Regions from separate parts of the Nocardia sp. NPDC058499 genome, predicted to be linked through region 2. Evidence: riboswitches for the same ligand, from Rfam matches in the RefSeq annotation. Region 2 holds a riboswitch; each other region holds the start of a gene.
The links. A riboswitch is a leader RNA that binds a small molecule or an ion and turns the genes downstream of it on or off. The one in region 2 is predicted to bind cobalamin.
Positions count from the first base shown of each region.

Region 1: linked by a shared signal. The riboswitch ahead of metE (5-methyltetrahydropteroyltriglutamate--homocysteine S-methyltransferase) and the one ahead of ACFWPH_RS01330 (ABC transporter substrate-binding protein) in region 2 are both predicted to bind cobalamin.
Region 3: linked by a shared signal. The riboswitch ahead of ACFWPH_RS07410 (ABC transporter substrate-binding protein) and the one ahead of ACFWPH_RS01330 (ABC transporter substrate-binding protein) in region 2 are both predicted to bind cobalamin.
Region 4: linked by a shared signal. The riboswitch ahead of ACFWPH_RS31290 (ABC transporter substrate-binding protein) and the one ahead of ACFWPH_RS01330 (ABC transporter substrate-binding protein) in region 2 are both predicted to bind cobalamin.

Region 1 covers NZ_JBHXMZ010000001.1:989,832-994,602, reverse strand. Annotated here, with positions in the region: gene recG (ATP-dependent DNA helicase RecG) at 1-671, shown strand, start outside; gene metE (5-methyltetrahydropteroyltriglutamate--homocysteine S-methyltransferase) at 1,070-3,370, opposite strand; cobalamin riboswitch at 3,486-3,691, opposite strand; gene ACFWPH_RS04585 (pyruvate carboxylase) at 4,200-4,771, shown strand, end outside.
Region 2 covers NZ_JBHXMZ010000001.1:290,651-295,421, forward strand. Annotated here, with positions in the region: gene ACFWPH_RS01325 (ABC transporter permease) at 1-876, opposite strand, end outside; gene ACFWPH_RS01330 (ABC transporter substrate-binding protein) at 979-2,505, opposite strand; cobalamin riboswitch at 2,611-2,749, opposite strand; gene ACFWPH_RS01335 (glycosyltransferase family 9 protein) at 2,985-3,962, shown strand; gene ACFWPH_RS01340 (helix-turn-helix transcriptional regulator) at 3,990-4,307, opposite strand; gene ACFWPH_RS01345 (M23 family metallopeptidase) at 4,495-4,771, shown strand, end outside.
Region 3 covers NZ_JBHXMZ010000002.1:485,831-490,601, reverse strand. Annotated here, with positions in the region: gene ACFWPH_RS07425 (LLM class flavin-dependent oxidoreductase) at 1-440, shown strand, start outside; gene ACFWPH_RS07420 (CaiB/BaiF CoA transferase family protein) at 465-1,649, shown strand; gene ACFWPH_RS07415 (HpcH/HpaI aldolase/citrate lyase family protein) at 1,675-2,592, shown strand; cobalamin riboswitch at 2,640-2,821, shown strand; gene ACFWPH_RS07410 (ABC transporter substrate-binding protein) at 2,838-4,439, shown strand; gene ACFWPH_RS07405 (ABC transporter permease) at 4,443-4,771, shown strand, end outside.
Region 4 covers NZ_JBHXMZ010000015.1:79,395-84,165, reverse strand. Annotated here, with positions in the region: gene ACFWPH_RS31305 (LLM class flavin-dependent oxidoreductase) at 1-568, opposite strand, end outside; gene ACFWPH_RS31300 (ABC transporter ATP-binding protein) at 565-1,320, opposite strand; gene ACFWPH_RS31295 (FecCD family ABC transporter permease) at 1,320-2,354, opposite strand; gene ACFWPH_RS31290 (ABC transporter substrate-binding protein) at 2,351-3,364, opposite strand; adenosylcobalamin (AdoCbl) riboswitch at 3,412-3,489, opposite strand; gene ACFWPH_RS31285 (helix-hairpin-helix domain-containing protein) at 3,656-3,853, shown strand; gene ACFWPH_RS31280 (hypothetical protein) at 3,873-4,178, opposite strand; gene ACFWPH_RS31275 (DUF4287 domain-containing protein) at 4,378-4,593, opposite strand; gene ACFWPH_RS31270 (helix-turn-helix transcriptional regulator) at 4,699-4,771, opposite strand, start outside.

The sequences.
Region 1 (4,771 bases), 700 kb from region 2:
GCGGTACCCGCGGTAAGAGCGGAAAATCGCGCGGTGCGGATTCCGGGAAGGAGCCGCCCACCACCCAGTCCGTGCTGGACGTCGTCGATCGACTGCGCACCGGGCCGCTGGCGCACCTGCGGATCGGGTTGCTGCACGGACGGCTGCCGGCCGATGAAAAAGATCAGGTGATGCGCGATTTCAATGCCGGCGATATCGATGTGCTGGTCTGTACGACCGTTGTCGAAGTCGGCGTGGACGTGCCGAACGCGACGGTGATGGTGATCGTGGACGCCGACCGGTTCGGAGTGAGCCAGTTGCACCAGTTGCGCGGCCGGATCGGCCGTGGCAAACACCCCGGACTGTGCCTGCTGATCACCGACGCCGCGCCCGGCGGGCCCGCGATGACCCGGCTGGAAGCGGTGGCCGCGACCACCGACGGTTTCGAATTGTCGGTGCTCGATCTGCGGCAGCGGCGTGAGGGCGATGTGCTGGGCTCCGCGCAGTCCGGAACGGCGCGCTCGCTGCGGCTGCTGTCGTTGCTCGACGATCTGGAGGTCATCACCACCGCCCAGGAGCTCGCGCGCACCCTGGTCGCCGACGACCCCGGCCTCACCCGGCATCCGGGTCTGGCGGCGATGATGCACGCCGCCGTCGATTCGGAACGGCTGGAATACCTGGCCAAATCCTGAGCGCCCTGCGCCGGCAGCCGCGGTCGCCGCGGCGGAAATGTCGCCGGAGATCGCGAAATTTGTTGGGGCGAGAGGGAACCGATGCGCACCCGGTCGCGTCAAATCTGGCACAGAGCAACGGCGAGGGAAAGGGGTGGGCGGTATGAGACCAGAGCAAGGGTGCCGTGCGGTCCGGCGGCGATCGCCGGTTCCGCAGCGAGGGGTTCGTCCGGTGTTGCGGATTACGCGACACTGCCCGGAATGTGCTGCGACCGAACGGATGAAGCGTCGCGAGTCCGGGGCAGGAGAGCTGGAGGGCTGACCCGGCCACAGTATCCCGGCCCGGGCCGCAGGAAGCCCGGTTGTGATCAGCGCGCAGTACGGCCGGCTCGGCGACCGTACTGCGCGGCGGTGTCCGGTCAGCGCACGCGCTGCGCGGCGGCGACCATATTGCGTAGTGATGCTTCGACCTCGGCGGTACCGCGGGTCTTCAGGCCACAATCCGGGTTCACCCAGAGGCGTTCGGCAGGAACAGCTTTCAGCGCGGCCTCGAGCGCGGTGGTGATCTCCTCGGCGCTCGGCACCCGGGGCGAATGGATATCGTAGACACCGGGGCCGACGCCCGCAGCGAAGCCTGCGGCGTTCAGATCGTCGAGTACCTCCATATGCGACCGTGCCGCCTCGATCGAGGTCACATCGGCGTCCAGGCCGGCGATCGCGTCGATGACCTCACCGAATTCCGAATAGCACAGATGGGTGTGGATCTGGAGGGAATCGGCGACCCCGGAGGTCGCCAGCCGGAACGCGCCCACCGACCATTCCAGGTAGTCCGGCTGGCCGGCCGCGCGCAGTGGCAGCAGTTCGCGCAGTGCCGGTTCGTCCACCTGGATGATCCGTATGCCCGCGTTCTGCAGGTCGACGGTTTCGTCCCGGATGGCCAGCGCCACCTGGCGCGCAGATTCCGCGAGCGGCTGGTCGTCGCGCACGAAGGACCAGGCCAGGATGGTGACCGGTCCGGTGAGCATGCCCTTCACCGGTTTGCTGGTGAGTGATTGGGCGTAGCCGATCCAATCGACCGTCATGGGCGCGGGCCGGGAGACATCGCCGAACAGGATCGGCGGGCGTACGCAGCGGGTGCCGTAGGACTGCACCCAGCCCAGTTCGGTGGCCGCGAAACCGTCGAGCTGTTCGGCGAAGTACTGCACCATATCGTTGCGTTCGGGTTCGCCGTGTACCAGCACGTCGAGGCCGAGCTGTTCCTGCAGGGCGATGACCTCGGCGATCTCCGCCCGCATCCGGCGCTCGTACTCGGGCCGGTCGATGTCGCCCTTGCGCAGCTCCGCCCGGGCCAGCCGGATCGCGGTGGTCTGCGGGTAGGAACCGATCGTGGTGGTGGGCAGGGGCGGCAGCTGCAGCCGGTCCTGCTGCAGGGTCCGGCGCTGCGCCGCGGGGCCACGTTCGGTGGCGGCCGGGCCCAGCGCGGCCAGCCGGGCCCGAACCCGGGAGTCGGCGATCCGCGGATCCGCCCGGCGGCTCGCGATCGCGGCGCGGGCCTGCGCGAGTTCGGCCGCCACGGCCTCGGTACCGGTGTTCAGGCCCGTGGCCAGCACCCGGACCTCGGCGAGTTTTTCGCTGCCGAAGGCGAGCCAGGAGCGCAGGGCTTCGTCGAGGTGTGTTTCCACGGCGAGGGTGTAGGGCACGTGCAGCAGGGAGCAGGAGGTCGAAACCGCGACCGATTTCCCGCTGCCGAGCAGTGTGGCGAGGGTGGACAGGGCTCGATCAAGATCGGTGCGCCAGACATTACGACCGTCGACGACACCGGCAACCAGCGTTTTACCCGCCAAAGCGGGAACGGCGGCCACATCGTCGACCGTACCGCCGGCGACCAGGTCGATCGCGAGTCCTTCCACATCGGTTCCGGCGAGGGCTCCCAGCGCGGGGCCGGGATTGCCGAAGTATGTGGCGACCAGGACGGCCGGCCGGTCGGCCGGTTCCGTCAGCTCGGTGTAGACCTGGCGGACCACCGCGAGTTCCTCCGAGGTGAGGTCGGTGACCAGGGCGGGTTCGTCGAGCTGTACCCAGGACACGCCCGCCGCGGCGAGCAGCGCGAGGAGGTCCCGGTAGAGCGGGATCAGCTCACCGACGCGTTCCAGCGCGGCGGTGTCCGCCGATTTCGAGAGTTTCAGGAAAGTGATCGGGCCGATGACGACCGGACGCGCCGGGACGCCGAGTTCGAGCGCCTCGCGCACCTGCGCCAGCAATTCGCCGGGATGCAGCGCGAACGAGGTGTGCGGGCCGATCTCGGGGACCAGATAGTGATAGTTGGTATCGAACCATTTGGTCATCTCGAGTGGTTCCACCGAATCCGTACCGCGGGCCGCGGCGAAATAGCGGTCCAGCGGGCCGGCGATATCGGCGACCCGCGGCGGCAGGGCGCCCAGCAGCACGGCCGTATCGAGCATCTGGTCGTAGTAGGAGAAGGTGCCGACGGGAATCGAATCCATGCCCGCGGCCTGTAGCTCCGCGTACTGGTCGCGGCGCAGGGTCCGCCCGGTCTCGTGGAGACGATCGGCATCGATACGCCCGGCCCAATAGGATTCGGTCGCGCGTTTCAGCTCGCGGCGCGGCCCCACCCGGGGCAGGCCGAGAACCGTTGCGGTGAACGGATTGTGCGAAATAGCAGTCACGGTGTTCTCCAGTGCTGACGTTCGACCGGCCATCGCCTTACGCGGGTGCACGGACACCACTGAAAACCCGACCGCCGCGCGCGGCGGGAGCGTTTTCAGCACTGGTGGACCGCGGCGCCCAATCCTCGAGGCGGTGGCCACCGGATACGGCGTACCCGGTACAACCGGCAGGTCTTCGGACTCGCGGGCACCGGCCCATCGGCCGACCTACTGGCCGTCGCTTCCCAGGCTGTGCGCCCAGTGCTGATGACGGCGTTCGTTCTCGCTCACCGCTGCGGGACAGTTCCGGATTTCCACCGGATTCCCTCTCACCCGCCCGTTGCGGGTTTCGACGCCGGGACGATCGTCCGGGGCTCCGGGGCGACCGGCCGGCGAACCAGCTGCGTTATCCACCATAGCCCGCCCGCCGTGCCGAGCCGATGCGCCCGCCGATACGGCGCGCGGCTACCGGCTGACGTCGGCCAGTGCGCCGGTGGCTGTACCTCGTCGAGCGCGATCGTCGGCACGCGGGGGGACGGTTCGTTCCGTATGTGGAACTGTCCGCTACGGGAATCGTCCTGGCGGTATCGGCGATGGCGGAGGCGTCGGTGAGCTGGTCGACGGCGCCGAGCGTGCGGCCGAGTGGGGGCGGGCGTATGGCCGAGCTCGGTCCCCGACCGCGCTGCCGAGGGATGTGTGGCCTCGCTGCGAAGATTGCCCGGAGTTGGCCAACCTCGGCTGATCGCACAATCGCCCGTGGTCGCCGGTGAGATGTGACGGCAGGGTGACCAATGTTTCGCAACCGTGCAATGCCCCGTTGTGAAGATTCTGCGAAGTGGACTTCGGTGTCGATCCTGGATGTGGCGCCGGGTACGTTGGGTCAATGTTCTCGAAAGTCTTGGTTGCCAACCGCGGCGAGATCGCCATCCGAGCCTTCCGCGCGGCGTACGAGCTCGGTATCGGAACGGTTGCCGTCTTCCCGCACGAGGACCGCAATTCGGTCCACCGCCTGAAGGCGGACGAGGCATACGAGATCGGCGAGGAGGGGCATCCCGTCCGGGCCTATCTCTCGGTCGACGCGATCATCGAGGCGGCCAAGACCGCCGGCGCCGACGCGATCTATCCGGGATACGGGTTCTTGTCCGAGAATCCGGACCTGGCCGCCGCCTGTGCGCGCGAGGGAATCACCTTCATCGGTCCGTCGTCCGAGGTCTTGGAACTCGCGGGTAACAAGGCGCGCGCGATTGCGGCGGCGAAGGCGGCCGGGCTGCCGGTCCTGAATTCCAGCGCACCTTCCGCGGATGTCGGTGAACTGCTCGCGGCGGCCGAGTCCATGGAGTTCCCGGTGTTCGTGAAGGCGGTCGCCGGTGGCGGTGGCCGTGGTATGCGCCGGGTGCAGGCGCGTGAACAGTTGCGGGAGGCGATCGAGGCGGCCTCGCGCGAGGCCGAATCCGC
Region 2 (4,771 bases):
GATCGCGAGGATCACCGGATCGTCCCGGTTTCCGATGGCGCCGATGAGTTCGGTGGCGATACCCGGTACGGCGAACACCGCTTCCACGATCAGCACCCCGGACAGCAGACCGTCACCGGTCCGGCCGAGTTCCTGCATCGCCGGGGCCAGCGCATTGGGCGCCATATGCCGGGCCAGCAGCGAGAACCGGGGAGTTCCGAGCCGCTGCGCCTGCGCGATATAGGGCTGGTTCACCACCTCGATCACGCCGGCGCGGACCAACCGGACCAGCGGCGCGGCGACCCGCGCGACCGTGACGACCAGCGGAAGTACCAGATATTCGGGCTGTTCCAGCAGGGTCGGCAGATCGGCGCCCAGGAAGGTCGCCGGCAGGAGGTCGAGCCGCACCGACAGCACCGCCACCAGCAAGACGGCGAGGACGAAATCGGGGATCGAATCCAGCCCGATACTGATCGAGGTGATCAGGCGGTCGGTTACCGAACCGGGGCGCAGGCCCGCCGCGAAACCCGCGGTGACCGCCACGGGGACGAGGACGAGCAACGCCAGCCCCGCGAGCAGCCCGGTGATCAGGAACGGGCCGGCGATCACCGATCCGACGCTCGCGCCGTTGGCATAGGAGGTGCCGAAGTCCCCGCGCACCGCATTGCCGAGCCATTCGAGAAATCTGGTCACCGGCGCGACATCGAGGCCGAGGAGGTGCCGGGCCTGCTCCTGCTGTGCGGCACTCAGGACGGTGTTGTTCTGCACATCGGCGGCATCGCCGGGCAGCAGCAGCGATAAAACGAAAACCAGCACGAGCAGCACGCCGAGCTGGCCCACGCCGATTCCGGCGCGGCGGACGAGCAACCGCCCGGCCGGGCGGGCTGCCGATATCACCGGCCGATCACCGGATCGCGACCACGACGCGCTCGTACGGAGCGTGGTCCGCTGCTGTCCACCGGGTGACCCGGTCCTCCGCACCCGGATCCGGGTTCGGCGTCATCGGGCACGCACCTGGTCGAAGCGGGCCCATTCGTGCGAGTTCGGTACGGCCGCCGGAAGGTCGGCGAACCGGTCACCGCCGGCACTGTTCCAGTTGGTGGTGCCGAAGAAGACGAAACCACCACGGTCGTGCAATATTTCGTGCATGGTCCGGTAGAGCGCCGCGCGGCCCTCCGGGCTCCGGGTGCCCTGGGCCCTGGCGTAGAGCCGGTCGAAGTCCGGATCGGACCATTTGGTCCGATTCTGCGGTGAGTGGCTCAGCAGGCGGGACGCGAAATGGTTGGGGATCGGCAACGGACCCGACTGCCCCATCGTGAGGTGTCCGGTCTCCAGTGCCTCGGTGTAGTAGGTGTCCTTCGAGCCCAGCACCACGTTCACCCGCACGCCGCAGGCGGCGGCGTGCTCGGCGAAGAGTCGTGCCGCCTCGACGAAGCCGTAGGCCACCGGCGCGGTGAACAGGTCGAACGAGAGGTCGCGCACGCCGGCGCGGCGGAGTAACCGGCCTACTTCGTCGGGGTCGTAATCGTGCTGCGGGAGGTCGGTGTAGTACTGGTAGCCCTTGCCGAAGACGTCGTTGCCGATTTCGCCCTGCCCTTCCAACGCCACCTTCAGCAGTTCGGCCCGGTCGACCATCCGCATCACCGCCCGGCGCACATCCGGGTTGTCGAACGGCGGGCGGTCGGTTTTCATGGCGAAGAAGTAGATACCGCTGTGCGGTGTGGAGACGAGCGTAGTCCCGGGCCGGCCTTCGAGGGTCCGGGCCGCCGAGGGGGTGAGGTTGTCGGCGTAGTCGATCTCCCTGCTCTGTACCGCGTTCACCCGGGCGTCGGCCTCGGCGCTGACGATCCGGAGTTCGCCGATCCCGGGGGCGCCGGCCCAGTAGTGCTCGTTGCGGGTGGCGGTGAACTGGCGCCCGGCGTCGAAGGATTCGAATACGAAGGGGCCGGTGCCCACCGGCCGGCGGAAATCGGTGGCACCGTCCTGCACGATCTTGGTCCCGTAGACCGAGAGGGCGATGAGGAACTCGAAAGACGGTTCCTTCAGCGCGATCTCGACGGTCCGGTCATCGACCGCCCGGCACCCGGACAGATCGACCCCATCCAGTGAGGACGCCGCGATGAAGGGGCGCTGAGGCGCGGGCCCGAGCACCCGGGACAGGGTGTAGAGCACATCGTTCGCGGTAAATTTCTTCCCGTCGTGCCACTGCGTATCGCGCAGTGCGATCCGCCAGCGGGTGCCGTCGGCGTTGGGTTCCCCCGATTCCGCCAGGCGCGGGATCGGTGCCATCGCCGAATCCACCTCGAACAACCCGTCGTACACCGCCTTCATCCGGGCTTCGTCGATGAACAGGGTGTTCACCCCCGGATCGATCCCCTCCCCCGCACCCGATCCTTGGAAGGCCGCGGTGAACGTCTCGGAGGCGGACCCGGCCCCCCTACCACACCCGGCGGCCAGCGCCCCCGCGGCCACCGCGCTGCCCAGTAGAAAGGTCCGGCGATTCCACTCCGGTGACCTACCACGCATATCCGACTCCCGTCGCGTCAAGGCAGTTCACGCGACACAGATATGCGAAACCGGCCGCGCACGGGCGGCTGGTTCGGCGCATCGATCAATACCCACGTGATCATGACCGTTCAGTACTTCATCCGCAGGTATCTGGCTTCGGTTCGCGCAGCGAACCTCACAGTTGCGGGACAGCCCCGGACTCGCACCGGTCTTCCCTGCGGACCGCGCCGACATTACCGAAGCGCAAGCCGCGGAACCATACCGCCGCCGCGGCCGGACCCTCCGGACCCCGCCCGCGAACCGGCCGGCACAGCGGCCGACCACGGCGGATCACCACATATTCTGTGAGCCACAACATGTGACCCAGGCCGCGATCGGCCAACGTTTGCCCACCGAGCCCACGGGTAGTCAACCAAGGGAATGCTCTCGTCGTGGTCCAGCCCTCGGGATGGTGCGGGGAGGGGGCGGAATGGGCAACAGGTGGCTAGGAGAGTCGGGTGTCGGTAGTTCTCGTGCTTCAGGCACGCGGTCTCGGTGAGCTGCTCACCGCTGTTCCGGCGTTGCGTGCCCTACGGCGGGCCCGGCGAAACGATCATCTCGTTCTCGCCACCCCGCATCGTCTGCGCCCGATGGTCGAACTGATCGCACTGGTGGACGAGATGGTGCCGATCGCCGACCCGCAGGGGTTGCGCTGGGACGGACCGCCACCCAAGCTCGCCATCAATCTGCACGGCGCCGAGGCCACGCCGATCGTGGAACTCGCCAAGACCGGCGCCGAACGTATCCTCACCTACCGCAATCCGGCGTTCCCGGAAATTCCCGGCCCGGACTGGCACGACGATCGGCATCCGATCGACCGCTGGTGCCATCTGCTGGAATTCGACGGGATCGGCGCCGACCGGCGCAATCTCGGGCTGGTACCGCCGGTGGCCACCACCAGCCACCGCGACAGTGTGGTCGTGCATATCGGTGCGGGCGCCACCGCGCGGCAGTGGCCGGCCGATCGCTTCGCCGCGGTGATCCGGCATCTGCTGGTACTGGGTCACGAGGTGGTCCTCACCGGCGACGAAGGTGATCGCGAGCGCGCCCACGGTATCGCTGCCCGGGCAGGGCTGGCCGGGCAGCGGGTGCTGGCCGGTAACCAGAATCTGATCGAACTGTCGGCCACTGTGGCCGAAGCCTCGGTGCTGCTGTGCGGCGATACCGGTGTCGCCCATCTCGCGACCGCGTTCGGGACCCGCACGGTGCAACTGTTCGGCCCCTCCTCCCCTGCGCAGAGCGGACCGCCCGGGCATCTCCTCAACCGGCACGAAGTGCTGTGGGCGGGCCGTACCGGTGACCGCGAGGGCACGACACCCGATCCCGGCCTGCTGCAGATCGGCGCCGCCGAGGTGATCGCGGCACTGGATCGGCAGCTGAGCAAGCGCCGCTCCGAGGCCGGGGTCACGGGTGCCTCGTACCGCCGGGTGGGCTGACCGGGTACGGCCCCGGGCCGCCCGGTCTCATACGCGGCCGCGCGCCTCGCTCACTGCGGCGGCATAGGCGGCGAGGGCGCTCGGCCAGAACTGTTCCAGGTAGTCGCGGGCGTCCCCGAGGCCACGCGGGTCGAGGGAGTAGAGCCGGCGGTTGCCGATCGGGCGCACCATCACCAGGCGCGCTTCGCGCAGTACGCGCAGATGCTGCGATACGGCCGAACTGCTGATCCCCACCTGTTTGGCCAACTCCCCCACCGAGCGCGGCCCAGAGGGCAACGCTTCGAATATCGCCCGCCGGGTGGGGTCGGCGAGGGCGATCAGCGGCGCAACTCTGTTAGCGACCACTCATACAGTGTCTCCATCGGGCAACCCCTCGGTCAAACCCCCGGCGGATGTCTCATTTGCGCAGCTCGACGCGGGAAATTTCGGGTTTCGTTACCGTACGGTTATAAGCGACCTGGGCTTATGCACCCAGGGTGACGGTAACCACATGCTTGCTGACTCGGCCTGCAAGTCCCCTAGCTTGTAACTCATGCCCGTGACCCTTCCGTTACCTCTCCGCAAGCTCACGGTGCCGTCGATCGGCCGTCGTCGCGTAACGACGCAGGTTGTCGCCACCACGACTGCGCTCTGTGCCGGTTTCGGTCTCCTCGCCGCAGGTGCCGATTCCGATAACGAAACGATCAAGAACGTGGCCGCCACCGCGCCCACACAGGCCGCCACCGACGCGCCTGCCGACGAGCAGCAGGCCCACTCCCATGATCCCGCGGTCTGGGACCCGAACAAGCCCGCTGCGGACAACCAGCCCG
Region 3 (4,771 bases), on a different contig from region 2:
CGCTGACGCTGCTCTCCGAGCTGACCAACTACGATTTCGCCCGGCACGGCCTCGACGACCAGGTGACCGACGAGGTGATCGCCTCGATCTCCGGTATCCGCGGGCTCGTGGAGAACATGCGCGCCCACCTCGGCCGCCCGGTCACGGTGCGGGATCTGGCCGGGCACCGGGCCACGCTCCTGCAGGGGCCGCGTTTCGTCGGCACCGGACCGCAGGTGGCCGAGCAGATGGCGGAATGGTTCCACGGCGAGGCGTGTGACGGCTTCGTACTGGCCGCTACCCATATGCCGGGCGCGTTCGAGGACGTGGTCCGGATGGTGGTGCCGCATCTGCAGCGGGCCGGCCTGTTCCGCACCGCTTACGAGGGGAACACGCTGCGCGAACACCTGGGTTTGGCCGTTCCCGCGTCCACGCGCGCTGCCGCCGGATCGAGCGTGTAGATGAGCGGCACCGCAAGCGGTTCCCTGCTACAGGGGATCCGCGTCCTGGACATGGCCACACTGGCGGCCGCACCGCTGGCGGCCACCTATCTCGGCGAATTCGGCGCCGAGGTGATCAAGGTCGAGCAGCCGGATTCGGGCGACCCGATCCGCGCATGGGGTAATCAGCGCGACGGAATCGGCCTCATGTGGAAATCGGTATCCCGCAACAAGAAATCGGTCACGCTGAACCTGAGAGCGCCCGAGGGGCAGGAACTGTTGCGCCGGCTCGCGGCGCAGGCCGATGTGGTGATCGCCAATACCCGGGCGCACACCCTGCGCCGCTGGGGGTTGGACTACGCGAGTCTGTCCGCGGTGAACGATCGCCTGATCATGCTGCATATCACCGGGTTCGGGCTCAGCGGGCCGAAGAGTGAACGTCCCGGGTTCGGGACGCTGGGTGAGGCGATGAGCGGTTTCGCGCATCTCACCGGGGAGGCGGACGGCCCGCCGACCCTGCCGCCGTTCATGCTTGCCGACGGTGTGGCCTCGCTGAACGCCGCCTACGCCGTGGTCATGGCGCTCTACCATCGCGATGTACACGGCGGCCCGGGACAGCTGATCGATATCAACCTGGTCGACCCGCTGGCCCGGCTGCTGGAACAAACCCTGCTCGGCTACGACCAGCTCGGTCTCGTGCCCGCACGGGCCGGAAATCGCTGGGATATCTCGGCACCCCGCAACACCTACCGCACCAGCGACGGCCGCTGGCTGGCCATGTCCGGCAGCTCACCCGCGCTCGCGCTGCGGGTATTCCGTGCCATCGGCCGTGACGACCTGGTCACCGACGCCGATTTCGCCGATCCGCAACGGCGGCTGTCCCGTGCGGCGGAGGTGGACGAGGTGGTGGCGGCGTGGGTCTCGGAACACACTCTCGCCGAGGCGATGTCGGTATTCGATGCCGCCGAGGTGGCCGCCGCCCCGGTCTACGATATCGCCGACCTGGTCGGCGACGAACAGATGCGGCATCGCGGTGTCTTCGTACCCGTCGGCGACGACGAACTGGGCACGATGACCGTCCAGGCGCCGGTGCCCCGGTTCTCCGGCGCGACAGGCCGGCTGGACCACCTGGGGCCGCGCCTCGGTCAGCACAACAGTGAGGTCTACCGCGACATCCTCGGCCTGACCGACCCCGAACTGGACGATCTGCGCGCCCGCGGCGTGCTGTGAACCACCCCGGAAAGAAGGATTTTCGATGACCTCTGTGCTGCGCCGCTCCGAACTGGCGCTCCCGGCCTGCAACGACCATATGTTCGGCAAAGCGCTCGCCAGCGGCGCCGACCTCGTATTCCTGGACCTCGAGGATGCCACACCGGAAAGCCTCAAGGAGGAATCCCGGGAGAAGGCGATCGGCGCCCTGAACGACCTCGATTGGGGCCGCACGGTCCGGGCCGTACGGATCAACGGACTCGACACCCAGTGGTGCCACGACGACATCATCGAGGTGGTGACTCGCGCCGGTAACCGGTTGGACACCATCGTCGTCCCCAAAGCCTGCACCGCCCGGGATGTGTGGTGGGTCGATCTGCTGCTCACCCAGCTGGAAACCAAACTCGGCCTCGACCGCAGAATCCGCCTCGAGGTGCTGATCGAAGAGGTCGAAGGCCTGGCCAATGCCGAGGAGATCGCGAAGGCGAGTTCGCGAGTGGACGCGCTGATCTTCGGTGTGGGCGATTTCTCGCTTTCCCAGGGAGCCCGGGTGGACACGAACTTCGAACCGCTCGGCGACTACCCCGGCGATTTCTGGCACTACGCCCGCGCGAAGGTCATCGTCGCGGCCCGGATCGCGGGCATCGTCGCGATCGACGCGCCGTTCCCGGACTACGGCAACACCGAGGGTTACGAACGCGACGCCCGCCGCGCATCACTGCTCGGCTACACCGGGAAGTGGGCGATCCACCCGGTACAGGTGCCGATCGCGAACACCGTCTATTCACCGACCGCCGGGGAAATCGCGCTGGCCGAACGCAATATCGCCGCATACCGCGACGCCGAGGCGGCGGGACGCGGTGCGGTGGGGGTCGACGGAGTGCTGGTCGATGCGGCGCATGTGAAGATGGCGCAGGCCACGCTGGCCCGCGCAGCGCTGATCGAGGGTTCGCCCGCGAGATGACGAGGGCGGGGGCCGCGCACCGTTCTCGCTGCCCGGATCCGCCGAGTAGAACGCATTCCCGGTAACGTCCTCCGTGGAGCAGGGAACACCGGTGCGAATCCGGGGCTGTCCCGCAACTGTCACCGAGGAGCGATCCGCCATCAGTAGCCACGACCTACCCGGGTCGGAAGGCAGGCGGGGATGCGTCGATCCGGGAGCCAGGACACCTGCGCCACGGTATCGGGTGACACCCCACGAGGATGGCGATGAACAACTCCACAACCGGTCGGACAGTGCTCGGCCGCCGACGACTGCTGGCAACCGGCGCGGGTCTGCTCGGACTGACCGCTCTGGGCGGCGCCGGGCTGCTCACGGGCTGTGGTACAGCGGACGGGCCGTCCGGGCCGCCGTCCGGCCCACCGCAATCGGGCGGCCGGCTGCGGTCGTTGATCGCGGGGCGGTCCGCGACCTCCGATGTGCTGGACCCGCACGAGGCGGGGAGTTCGGCCGGCGGGGCGGTATCGAAAAATGTCTGGGACAAGCTGGTCGCCTACAACAACGATCTCACCCTGCGGTACCGCCTGGCCCGGTCCTTGGAACCGAACGCCGACGGCAGCGTCTGGCGGATCAGTCTGCGACCCGGGGTGGTGTTCAGCGACGGAAGTCCGCTGACCTCCCGCGATGTGCTGTGGAGTTTCGAGCGGATGCTCGACCCGGCGCGGGCCTCGTCCGGTGACCTGGCAATGGTCGATATGGCGCGGACCAAGGCGGACGGCGAACTCGACGTGCTGGTCGCCATGAAAACACCGATCGCCGACTTCGGATCGGTGCTCGCGGGGTGGTACTGCTATGTCGTCAAGGACGGCACCACGGAGTTCGACCAGCGCACCCTGCCCGTGGGTACCGGGCCGTTCGCGCTGGTCGCCTGGTCGCCGGGCGACCGCACGCTACTGCGCCGCAACGACCGCCACTGGGACGGCCCGGCGCTGCTGGACGAGGTCGAGATCGTCCAGATCGCCGAAACCGAAGCCCGGATGAACGCCTTTCTCTCCGGTGAGGGCGACGTGGTGCACGAGATGAGCTACCTGCAGGCTCGCAACCTGGAGAACGACCCGGCCGCGACGGTATACGTACCGCCCGAGGGGCTGATGGGGTGTTTCCAGATGCGCACCGATCTGGCGCCGTTCGACGATGTGCGGGTGCGGCAGGCGATGCGGCTGGCCGTGGACCGGCAGGCGATGGTCGATGCCGTCTACTACGGGTACGGCGAGGTCGGCAACGATATCTATGGCAAGGGAGCGCCGTACTACAACGACACCCTGCCGCAGCGCAGCTACGACCCGCAGCGTGCCCGGGACCTGCTGCGGGCCGCGGGGAAGGAAAACCTCGAGGTCGCGCTGGTGACCGCCGACGGTATGCCGGGCATGGTGGAATCGGCCACCCTCTACGCCGAACAGGCGAAGGCCGCGGGCATCACCATCCGGCTCGAATCCGCGCCCGCCGATACCTACTTCTCCCAGGTCTCCGGTAAACGCGCGCTCACGCATGTGGGGTGGTGGAACTACAGCCTGGACTATTTCTACGGCCAGACCGGAACCAGTACCTCACCGAGCAACGGCACCGCATGGCGGCGGCCCGCCTGGGATGCGAAATTCGCCCGGGCCCGGGCCGCCATGAATCCCGAGCGGCGCCGCGAACTGTACTTCGAACTCCAGGACGAGCTGTGGCGGGAAGGCGGGCTCATCCTGCACAGCTTCGCCAAACGGCCCGACGCCGCCCGCAACACCGTCGGAGGGATGCGCGCCGGCGTTCCGGGTACCGACGACTGGGCGAACTACGCCACCACCTGGATGACTCCGCAGGCCTGAGGCGTGCTGCGATATATTCTCGGCCGCGCCGGCGCCGGGGCGGGTGTGCTCGCCGCGGTCACCGTGCTGGTTTTCCTGCTGTTCGAACTGCTGGATTCGGATGCGGCGGTGGTGGTGCTGTCCCGGCGTGGCGCGGGTGATCCCCCGCCCGAGCAGTTGGCGGCACTGCGTGCGGAAATGGGCCTGGACCGGCCGGCGCCGGTCCGGTTCGCCGAATGGGTCGCCGGATTCCTGCGGGGTGACCTCGGTGATTCGCTGATCTCCGGCCGCCCGGTCGCCGAGGTGCTGTTCGACCGTTTGGCCAACAGTGCCGCGCTGGGACTGCTCACGAT
Region 4 (4,771 bases), on a different contig from region 2:
CGACCGCGCGCCGGCCCACGATCAACCCCAGCTTTCGCTCGACGGCGGCGCGTACCCCGTCATCACTTCCCGTGGTGACCCACATCCGGTCCCGTAACCCCAGCGTCGAAGGTACGACCGCCGACCGCCTGTCGCTGCCGATACCACGCACTGCCCCCTCGGAAACCGCATCGACCGTCGCCCACAACTGGTCGCGCCGCCGCTCGTGGTCGAGACCCCAGGCCTGCGACGCCTGCAGTGAGGATCCGCTGCCGAAGCCGAGCTCCAGGCGGCCACCGCTCAGGACATCCAGCACCGCAGCATCTTCCAGCAGCCGCCGTGGCTCCTCGAAGGAGGCTGCGATCGAGGCAGTACCCAGCCGGATACGTTCTGTGTGCTGCGCGACCGCCGCCAGCAGGATCAACGGGCTGGGCACCGCCCCACCCTGATGCCCGAAGCGGTGCTGGGCAACCCAGAACGAGTCGTAACCCAGCGATTCCGCCACCCGGGCCGATTCGACGGCGTGGGCTATGGACTCGGAAGCGGTCACGCCCGTGTCGACATGGGTGAGCACACCCCAGCCGCTCACCGCAGCACCACCAGCGGCGTCCCGTCCACCGGATGCGCGACAATATCCGCCTGCACTCCGTACACCTCCGACAGCAGGTCCGGGGTCAGGATCTCGGCGGGAGTGCCGATCCCCCAGAGCTTTCCGTGGTCCAGTACCGCGATCCGATCGAACCAGCGGCCGGCCAGCTGCAGATCGTGAAGCGCGACCACCGCGGTGCCGGAGTGGTCGCGGACCGATTCCATCAGCGCGCGCTGGTGGCGCAGATCCAGATGATTGGTCGGTTCGTCGAACAGCAGCACCGGCGCCCGGCCGGCGAATGCCTGCGCGACCATGGTGCGTTGGCGTTCACCACCGGACAGCGTCGCGAACGCAGTGTTCGCGCGCTCCTCGAGGTCGACTGTCCGCAGACTTTCGATCACGACGGCGCGATCGTGCGCCGTGTCGAGATCGAACATCCGCTTGTGCACGGCGCGGCCGAGCAGGACGACGTCGGAAACAGTGAGCGGGAAATCGGCGAGATGCTGCTGGGTGACCACACCGGTCCGCTGCCCCACCGCACGTACCGGCGAACGCCATACATCCAGGCCGTCGAGCAGCACGGAACCGGCAACCGGCCGGCAGGCGCGATAGGCGGTGCGCAACAGCGTGGATTTGCCGCTACCGTTCGGCCCGACCAGCGCGACCCGCTCGCCGTCGGCGATATCCAGGCTGACCGTATCGACGAGGGTCGCGGCACCGGCCCGCACAGTCACCCGATCGAATCGAAGCATCAGCGACTCCCCGTGCGCCGCAGCAGCCAGACGAAGAACGGGCCGCCGACCAGCGCCGTCACGATCCCCACCGGGATCTCCTCCGGAATCATCACGGTCCGCGCGGCCAGGTCGGCAGCGATGGTGAACATCGCGCCTACCAGCACCGCAACCGGCAACACCCGGCGATGATCGGAACCGACCAGCATTCGCGCGATATGCGGAATCATCAAACCCACGAAGCCGATGACGCCGCTCACCGCGACAAGTGCCCCGGTGAGTACCGCGCACAGCACGATCAGCCCGAAACGTAACCTGCGCACATCCAGGCCGAGCGCGGTGGCGCCTTCTTCGCCGGCGAGCATCACGTTGAGGTTGCGCGCCAGCGGAACCAGCACCGCGCACGAGACGACGAGCACAATCGCCGGTACCACGAGCCGGTCCCAGCGCGCGCCGCCGAACCCGCCGAGGGTCCACTGCAACACCTGCGCCGCCAGGCTTTCATCGGGCGATGTCAACACCATCAGTGAGGTGAGCGCGCTGAGCACGGCGGATACCGCGGTGCCCGCCAATACCAGCCTGGCCGGCTCCACACTGCCGCGCCGACCCGCGACCGCAAGGACAACGAATATCGCCGCCAGTGCGCCGAGGAACGCCGCGAGCGGCAGCAGAACCGCCGGCGTTCCGAGACCGAACCGGAGCACTGTCACCGCACCCACTGCCGCACCGGAGGAGACGCCGAGAACTCCCGGGCCAGCCAGCGGATTGCGGACTACCGCCTGAATGGTGGTACCTGCCAACGCCAGACCGGCGCCGACTACACCTGCGAGCAGCACCCGGGGTACTCGGGTGTCTGCGATGATCAGGTCCTGGGAGCGGGTCCAGTCCGGTTCCACCAGGCCCGGGCCCGTGATCCGGTGCGCGAGGATCCGCACCGCTGTCGCCGCGTCGATTCCCACCGAACCCACCAGGATGCCGGCGATCGCTACGACGACCAGCAGCACTCCGGCGGCCACCGCGACCACCGTGAGCCGGGTGCGCCGGTACCCGATCACCGGAACGCGTCGGGATGCAGTTGCCGCGCCACATGTTCGACGCCGTCGATCGAGTACGGTCCGGGCTGCAGCTGCGACAGCGTGATCGTCGCGAATTTCCGGTCCCGAATGGCGGGGGTGTCGGCGATGGCCGGGACTCCTTCGAGGGTGGCCACCTTCGATTCGACCGACGGTGACCGGTACTCCGGGGTGGTTCCCTCCTCCCGGACCACGATCACGTCCGGAGCCCGTTCGGCGACCTGCTCCCACGACACGTTCATCCAGCGCTCGGGCATATCGGCAAAAACATTCACGCCACCGGCCGCCTCGATCAGCGCGGTGGCCATACTGTTTCCTCCGGTTGTGGCCGCGCTGTCGGTCCCCGAGGCATACAGGAACACCCGTACCGGTTCCCGATTCCCGAGCCGGCCGCGCACCGCGTCCAGCCGGGCGCGCAGCGCATCGACCGAGGCAACCGCTCGATCCGGCACCCCGAATATCTTGCCGATCACTGTGATCTCGGTGAAGATATCGTCGAGCCGCACCGGGCCGGTGGCGCATCCCTCCGGATTGAGGTGGGTCTTGATGCCCAGCTCACCGAGTTGCTCGCGGGTGTGACCGTTCTTCTCGCTGAATCCGTCCGGGTAGCCGGAATAGACGAAATCCGGTTCGGTGGCGATCAGTTGCTCCATCGTCGGCTGCTCCGAGGACAGGACCGGGACCCGCTGATACGCGTCGGTGTATGCGGGGGCGATATCGCGGCCCCGCATATAGGCGGTACCCGCCATCCGATCGGCGAGCCCGAGCTCGAGCATCGTTTCGGTGGCGTTCGAGGTGAGGGTGACGGCCCGCTTCGGCGGTGCGGTGTATTCGGTGGTGATACCGCAGTTACCGGCGTCCACGAAGTGAACGGCCGTCCCCGGGCTCTCGGTCGCCGGCACCGCCTCACCGCAGGCAGCGAGCGTGGGCATCGCACAGACCGAGACGGCCGCCACGGCCAGTCTGCGCAGCAGTGGGTTCTTCCGGAACACAGCGATCCTTTCCGAGGTCACACGCCTCGAACCGGAGCCGGACAGCTGAGCGACCTGACTTACGGCACCGAGTCGATGCCGATCACAGTGGCGGGACCGCGCCGGATTCACACCGGACTTCCACCCATGGTTGCTGCCGGGTTGGATGGGACCGGATGATCTTACCGAGTACCGAACTGGACGGTCGAGCGGCAACCCGGCAATCCAGCCCCGCCGGCGAAGTGGGGGGCCCGGATCGAATTCCCGTTCCCGATCACCACCGGCCGGCCCGACCTGGAATACTGACCACGCGTGAGTGCTGCGCAGGACCGTGGCCCGGTCTTCGACGGCGTGAAGATCGGCCGCCCCGCGACCGGTGCGCTGATCGACGCGGGCTACCGGACCCTCGCCGACCTACCGGAGCCCCTCGACGAACTGCTCGCACTGCACGGTGTGGGCCCGCGGGCGGTGCGGTTGCTGGATGCGGCGCGGCGCGGCGAACCCGGCTGATATCCGTTACCCGGGCCGGTCAGTCGCAGGAGTGGCGGCCGAGGTCGGGCCAGGGTGGGCGGCGCAGGATCGCGAGGCTGGTGATCACGGCCGCGAACAGGCCGATCAGCTCGCCCAGTAACGCGATGCGGTTGATATCCACCGCCGGAACCCATGTCGCGGCGCCGTCGCGGACGACGAAAACCCCGGCGGGCCGCATCACCGGGCTGATCACCCCGCGGCGGGCGACGGTGATGACTATCGCGCCGTCGGCGGTCTCGAACGGTTCACCGTAGACCGGTGCGGGTTCGGCCGCCGTGAATCCCAGTCGCTCCCGAATCGCCATGCCGTCGCCCCAATCCCTCGTGACCGGTCTCTGCCGCCACTCTCGTGCCGGTGCGGCGAAGCCTACGGCCCGACCCGCCCGCACGACGGGATTTCGCGCCGCCGCACTCAGCGGCGGCGGCGTCGTTCGGCATGATCCGCGGCGGGCAGGCACCCCTCGTGCGCTTCGGCCGACCCGCCCGGCAGGCTGCCCACAACCCTCAGGCGGCCCATTTCTCGGGATGCAGATGATGCTGGGTGAGTGCGTTGGCATGCCCGTGGCCGAAACCGTGCTCGGTCTTCAGGAATTCGACGAGCTCTTTGTGCGACGACAGCCCGGAATCACGCAGGGCGGCCTTCCACTCCTCGATACTGCGGCCGTACTTCGCCTCGATGGACGGGAAGTAGGACGCGGGGCCTTTCGGCTGTGCGGCCATAGTCGGTCTCCTTGTTCCATACAACGTTCCTCGCATAGGACGGGTCATCGGGCGGAAACTCGTCGGCGATCGAGCTGTGACCCCGACCACATACATCACCGGCTTTCACTGGTACTGCCGGAGCATCGCTGCCGCCAGCTCGCGGATCCGTTCACGCGCCTGCGGCGGGCCGGTCACC